3 regions of the Photorhabdus sp. RM323S genome follow, and region 1 is predicted to be linked to each of the others. Evidence: predicted binding sites of a transcription regulator. Region 1 holds the regulator's gene; each other region holds the start of a gene.

Region 1 (2,279 bases):
GAAGATATCGAACAGTTCGATATTCTGCTGCTCGGCATCCCCACCTGGTACTACGGAGAAGCTCAGTGTGACTGGGATGATTTCTTTCCTACTCTGGAGGAGATCGATTTTGACGGGAAGCTGGTTGCTCTTTTCGGTTGCGGCGATCAGGAAGATTACGCGGAATATTTCTGTGATGCGATGGGAACTATCCGTGACATTATTGAACCCCGTGGAGCAATTATTGTTGGTCACTGGCCAACAGCGGGTTATCACTTTGAAGAATCAAAAGGTCTGGCTGATGATAACCATTTCATCGGGCTGGCTATTGATGAAGATCGCCAACCAGAATTAACCGAAGAACGGGTTAATTCCTGGACTAAACAGATCTACGAAGAGATGAGTTTGGCGGAAATTATTGCCGGATAGGAATTTACCTCAATAGACGTATATTGGTGCAGGCCATTTCTTACCAATAGTGAATACGCGGTAGGTGAAGAGCCATTCGCTCTGCTCACCCAATGGGGTCGCGTTCAAAAGCTATCGCTTTTGTCAACACACTGCTCATATCCGCTCTTTTATTATGAAGAATGGCAAAAAAATAACCTAAACATTATAAATAGTAAGGTTATTCCTGCGTTTTACAAATGATTATTCTGGCAAAATGTGTAATGATAGTTAAGGTTAACGTGGTTTTCATTTTCACTAGCCATGCCTATAATCATAATCTGATAACTAACTGGTACTTTTTGAAGTATCGCTAAGTTCACTTTACTGAGTAACAGGACTGAATCCGCATGACCGACAACAATAAGGCATTAAAAGATGCTGGGCTTAAAGTTACACTTCCTCGACTGAAAATACTGGAAGTGTTACAGGATCCTGAATACCACCACGTCAGTGCGGAAGATCTCTACAAAAAACTGATTGATAACGGTGAAGAGATTGGCCTCGCTACTGTCTACCGCGTGTTGAATCAGTTTGATGACGCCGGCATTGTTACCCGTCATAATTTTGAAGGTGGCAAATCGGTTTTTGAACTCACTCAACAGCACCACCACGACCATTTAATCTGTCTGGACTGCGGTAAAGTCATTGAATTCAGAGATAAACAGATCGAAAAACGCCAGAAGAATATCGCTGAACGTTATGGGATCAAACTCTCAAACCACAGTCTTTATTTATATGGTCATTGCTCCGCAGGTAATTGTCGCGAAAACAGTAGTGCACATGACGAGAAGTAATTCATTCCTGAGCCAATAATTTTTTATCTATAGAAAGGAACCCATCAGGGTTCCTTCAGATTGATGATGTTGCTGGGCTATTTATTTGGGGGTGCCCAGTAAACACCGTCTGGTACAGGAAATCCAGGTCAATGTTGCTTACCGCTGGCTCCTGTACCTTGGGCTGACCGAGGATGATGCGTGCGGCAGTAAGCTATTTGCGTAGCAAGCCTGCTGGCTAATTCGACAAGACCATAACCTGCTTTTTCTTCGAGGGATATCGGTCGTATTGTCGTAGTTTTGAGACTACGGGATAACTAAATGACAAGTTTAAAGCTACAACAAGATCCTTCCAATTAAATATACTTTCGGTAGCTTGAAGGACAGCTAGGCACTGAAAATATGTCCTCTAATCTTGCTTGAACAGAACCGATATAGAGTAAAGTCATATTTGGTATTCTGGCGTGATCAGGTGCCACGCCATGACTGACAAAAATACACCCTAAATCTAAACGCGCCAAGTGTTCAAGTGCTCTGAACGAGCTGTGGCCTTTCATGACCCCATAAAGCAGGAGTCCCATCATTGAACAGTGCCCTGCCTGTTGAAGCATAATGGCGTTCGAAAGGTACCCAGTTTCGTTCATCCAGAACCTCCAATACAGGTAAATGCTGCGCTTTGACAAACTGACGTTTGGTGTGAGCAGGCGATCCCAGCTTTCGAGTGAATAAGGTCATAAAAGATCTGCGTTTATAAGGAAGAACGCAGATCTTAATGGATATAAAACACAATTATCATGACAAGAAAATTATTTTGCATTGCCTTGCAATCCAGAATAAATCTTAATAGAAATTAAGAGCGCATATCTCGCCCCCCAAAAAGACAGAATGCAAAGAACTATATCAGGGATATTATTCTCACCATGATGCAAAACATTAATTGATGATAAGTTAATCAATACTAGAGCAATACAAAGACTAATAATATTCAATATGGCCGATTTCATATTTTTACTCCATATAATAATCATTTAGTTATATCCTGATGCATTGTATTGATATATATTGGATTAAAGTCGT
Region 2 (2,279 bases), on a different contig from region 1:
CACCGGCAGCCAGATCCAGACGCATCAGAGCATCAACGGTTTTCTCGGTTGGCTCAACGATGTCAACCAGACGCTTATGAGTGCGAATTTCGTACTGATCACGTGCATCTTTATTAACATGCGGAGAAATCAGAACAGTAAAACGCTCTTTACGAGTCGGCAACGGGATCGGACCACGAACCTGCGCACCAGTGCGCTTAGCGGTCTCGACAATTTCCGCAGTTGATTGATCGATCAAACGATGATCAAATGCTTTCAGGCGGATACGGATTCTTTGGTTCTGCATGAGACCAGAGCTCCAACTATTTTATAAACGTAAATAACTACTCCTCGTGCCCATTTCGATTGATGGGAGAGTGTAATCGTTCAATATATAACCCCCATATCGGGAGTATTTTTAAATGGCAGAAAAGCAAAACACTGCACATTTACTGACTAACAAATCAGGCTTACTCAAAGTAAGCCCGCGTATTATACGCAAATCAATTAGCAAAGCAAGATACAGATGAAAATCTGTTCGGAATGAAATAAATGAGTGTAAAATAAGATGCCCTAGCTTTAGTAGATAGGGCATTTTTCCAGGACTATTCTCCTTCAAGAATCTGTGCCTGGGTATAATTTTGAATCCCCATGCGTTCAATTAATTCAAACTGAGTTTCCAGCCAATCAATATGCTCTTCTTCTTCATCTAAGACATCGATCATCAAATCACGACTAACATAATCATGAATCGAATCAGCATAAGCGATCGCTTCTCTCAAATCCTTGGCTCCTTGCAATTCTAGTTGCAAATCGGATTTGAGCATTTCTTCGATATCTTCTCCGATGTTAAGTTTTCCTAAATCCTGCAAATTAGGAATTCCCTCAAGAAAAAGGATACGTTCAATGTACCTATCAGCATGTTTCATTTCATCGATAGATTCATGATATTCCTTGTCATTAAGGCGGGTAAGACCCCAGTTTTTAAACATCCGGGCGTGCAGAAAATACTGATTAATTGCAACAAGCTCATTTCCAAGAAGTTTGTTCAAATGAGCAATTATTTTTTTATCACCTTTCATAGCCTACTCCTCCGCTTCCAGTACTTAAAGTGTAGTACCTATTCAGCAGAGTAGTAATAAACTTACCTTATTTTTTATCAAGCAACGTTATCTATCTTAGGCAGTTGTGCAATTTCCTCATTAATTAGCTCTCTGGCTTGGCGTATGCATTTACCACAATCACGGCCTACAGGCACAATACGTTTTAGTTCTCCGATAGAGTGAACACGATGCTGACGCACCGCGTTACGTATTGTTTTGTCACTCACCGCATTACATAGGCAAACATACATAAATAGCACTCTCTGGTACATATTATAGCTTATATTAAATAATAATGAGTATCATTTCAATAATCATTCGTATTTTAATTCTATGTCCAACTCTTCCAAACTTCCTTTCACCTCCATCAGATGGAAGTGGTTCACTCATCCACATAACATTCTGATAGATAAGACTTTTATCACTACTAGTAGCTTTATTAAACTTATGCCATCCTAAATAAAATTTAGCTAACCTGAGTTCTGGATAAGAAATTGACGAAGTGCCTGTTCCAAGAGCAAAGTTTTAGCGCCGGCTAAAAAACGCTCTGCGGAGGAACATGCAATGAACAAGCTAGTTGAAATTTTCTGCGATGTCGATGACTTTTGTCGTTTTTTCATTCCCCAATGGGACCAGTTTTGCCTCAATAAGGGGTATCGTCTACGTCGCCGACAAGGTCACATGTATCCCAGTGAAATCATGACCATCCTGATCCTCTTCCACATGTCTCATTACATTGATTTTAAAAACTTTTATCTGGAACATATTTGGCGATATCATCATAACGATTTTCCCACTCTACTCAGTTATACCCGTTTTATCAGTGTCGCCCCTTCCGTTTTAGTCCCCCTGTGCAGTTATCTGACACAATTAAAAGGGAAACCCACGGGAATTGCATTTATTGATTCCACGAGTTTGCGTGTGTGCCATAACATCCGTATTCCGCGAAATAAGGTTTTCAAGGGCGCAGCCCAACGCGGGAAAACCTCAATGGGGTGGTTCTATGGTTTCAAATTACACCTGATTGTTAACCATCACGGTGACATTCTGGCACTTAAAGTGACGCCGGGTAATGTCGATGATCGGGAACCTGTTCGTGAATTATCAAAAGAGTTAACGGGTTCTCTTTATGGTGACAAAGGTTATCTCAGCCAGGCATTGGCGGATGATTTAGCCCAAACCGGCGTCACTTTCATC
Region 3 (2,279 bases), on a different contig from region 1:
TCATCCGGGTTGGTGTTTATCAATAAGGGAAGAATATTAGTCATTAATGCCGGTGTATTGGTTCTGAAACGGGTTCGGCGATTCATATAGGGGAGCCATAACGACATTGAATATTCACCATTTTGTGTCTGTGCAGCGAAATAGTGAAGCAGGTAGATGCTTGAAAGCGCCACTAACAGATCAGGCCAGGCGATACCTGTATCAGCCGATAGACGTGTTAAACCTGTGACAATATTCCCGGAGAGCACACAACTGGTGTAATGGTGTTTGGTGCTATAGTCGGCACGGGCGATATCCACGGTTGGAAGGTGCACGGATGAAAGATAATTTTGCCAGTATAAGCGATCCTTTTCATATTGCTCGCTGTTACAGTACTCTTGTTCTTCAGTAAGGTAGCTGCTGAGTGAGTGAAAAGAAGCATCGGCACTGGCTTTACCAAGATAGTACGAATAGAAATGCGCACAACGATGTTCAATGAGCGCCATACCAAATCCATCAAGCAGAATATGATGAGCCCGGTTGTACCAGAGATAATGAGATTCGCTTAATTTAAATAGCCACTGAGCGGATAGCAGCTGAGTTAATAAATTCAGCGGAGATTCCACATCGGCCCGCATAAGTTGCAACGCTGTGTGGAAGGGATCGGGCTGCGTCTGTAAATCGATGAATTTTAACTGTGGTGTGGCGGCTTGATTCGGTTGTTGTAAAGGAAACAGCTGTTCTTTAAGGCGTTTAAAACGGACAGAGAGTATATCTGTTTCACTGGTCACTGTCGTTATTGCTTTGCAAAGCGCCTCTTGATCGACATTGCCCTGAATATCAAGATAGTGAGCGACAGTCGAAACAACTTTTTCGGAATGCAGGCTGAACTCATGCCAGTAATATTGTTGTGCCTGCGTCAATGGCATCCAGCGAGAAGTTTGATCGATGTTTAACATGGTAAACCTTATGAATTCATCATAGAAAATAGAATAAAAAATAAAAAAAACAGATAAAATTTTCTTCTATGTTTGTGATAGGTGTTCATACAATGTTAAGCCACGATATTCCCGTCTGAACAAGCCAACACATAATCGCCTATTTATTCTCATGACATTCATTCTCCTGTTTGATCACCATTTTTCGTTGATTGTTTCTGGCTGAAATCTGAATTGGTTTTATATCTGAGAAAATGAAACATTTGTTGTGCGATACAACAAGAATGTGACGTATTTCGTGATCAGCGTTATTGTATATGATAATCATTATTAATCTCATTGTCGGATATTAGACAAAATGATACATTACGTCCACTTTGGATTATCTGAATGGGTATGCGAGGTTTCTGCATCGCAGATCCACAATCACTGTCTGAGAATGCCGGAATGAAATCGATATTAACCCTTGTATATGGCTTGGTAATTACTCTGGTCACTCTATTTGGGGGGACTGTTTATGCTGCAAACGCGAAAAATGCAGCTCAGACGGAAAGCCTTTCTTGGCCAAGAGAGTTTAAAAATGCGGATGGCACTATTACCACTATTCCGACAAAACCACAGCGTATTTTATCGACCACTGTTTCGATAACCGGAATACTGTTATCGATTGACGCGCCTGTAGTCGCGAGTGCAGCGGCTATGAATGGGAAATTTTTCGCGCAATGGGAAAAGGTTGCTCAAGAGCGGAAAATTGAAAAGCTCTGGCCGGCCGGCAATATTGATCTGGAAATGGCTTATGTTGTCGCGCCCGATCTGATTGTGGTTTCTGTGAACGGCGCTGATTCCGCATATGCTCAGGTAGAACAACTTAAACAAATCGCGCCTACGATTATCTTAGATTATGGTAAACAGACATGGCAGGGTTTAGCGACTGAATTAGGAAAGGCGACAGGGCTTGAAGATAAAGTTGCGGTCAGAATTACTGGTTTTGATAATTATCTTGCTGAGTGCCGGGCAAAAATTGCTATCCCCGAAGGTAAGGTGAATATTATCAGCTATGCGGGGCCGGGAACCGTTAACCCTATATCAACGAGTATCAGCCCACATGCTTTGTTGCTTTCACAGCTTGGGTTTACTATCGAGTCGGCAGATCCAGCCTGGCATAATAATGCAAATAAAACTGGGGACTTTGTTTGGGCACAATATGAAAATATTACGCAGTTAACCGCGCTCACGACATTTCTTTTAAGTGCAGGAGAGCACAGAGCGGCTGAATTCTTAAAGGATCCTGTACTTGCTAATTTGCCCTCAGTCAAAACAGGGCAAGTCTATGGTCTTGGTGTGAATTCGTTTCGAATTGAC

The links. The regulator Fur, encoded in region 1, represses iron uptake genes when iron is present. The targets are predictions, from matches to a motif close to ATAATAATGAGAACNACTATCAA.
Region 2: bfd (bacterioferritin-associated ferredoxin) is a predicted target of Fur. The motif match lies at 1,372-1,394, and genes of this name have one in related genera.
Region 3: fepB (Fe2+-enterobactin ABC transporter substrate-binding protein) is a predicted target of Fur. The motif match lies at 1,235-1,257, and genes of this name have one in related genera.

What each region holds. Positions count from the first base shown of each region.
Region 1 is NZ_JBHFKZ010000045.1:2,343-4,621, reverse strand. It holds gene fldA (flavodoxin FldA) at 1-408, shown strand, start outside; gene fur (ferric iron uptake transcriptional regulator) at 777-1,223, shown strand; partial or broken gene ACGF7G_RS16560 (transposase) at 1,287-1,395, shown strand; gene ACGF7G_RS16555 (hypothetical protein) at 1,728-1,937, opposite strand.
Region 2 is NZ_JBHFKZ010000064.1:683-2,961, reverse strand. It holds gene rpsJ (30S ribosomal protein S10) at 1-286, opposite strand, end outside; gene bfr (bacterioferritin) at 585-1,061, opposite strand; gene bfd (bacterioferritin-associated ferredoxin) at 1,139-1,333, opposite strand; gene ACGF7G_RS19470 (IS982 family transposase) at 1,647-2,279, shown strand, end outside.
Region 3 is NZ_JBHFKZ010000037.1:47,174-49,452, reverse strand. It holds gene ACGF7G_RS15130 (condensation domain-containing protein) at 1-938, opposite strand, end outside; gene fepB (Fe2+-enterobactin ABC transporter substrate-binding protein) at 1,308-2,279, shown strand, end outside.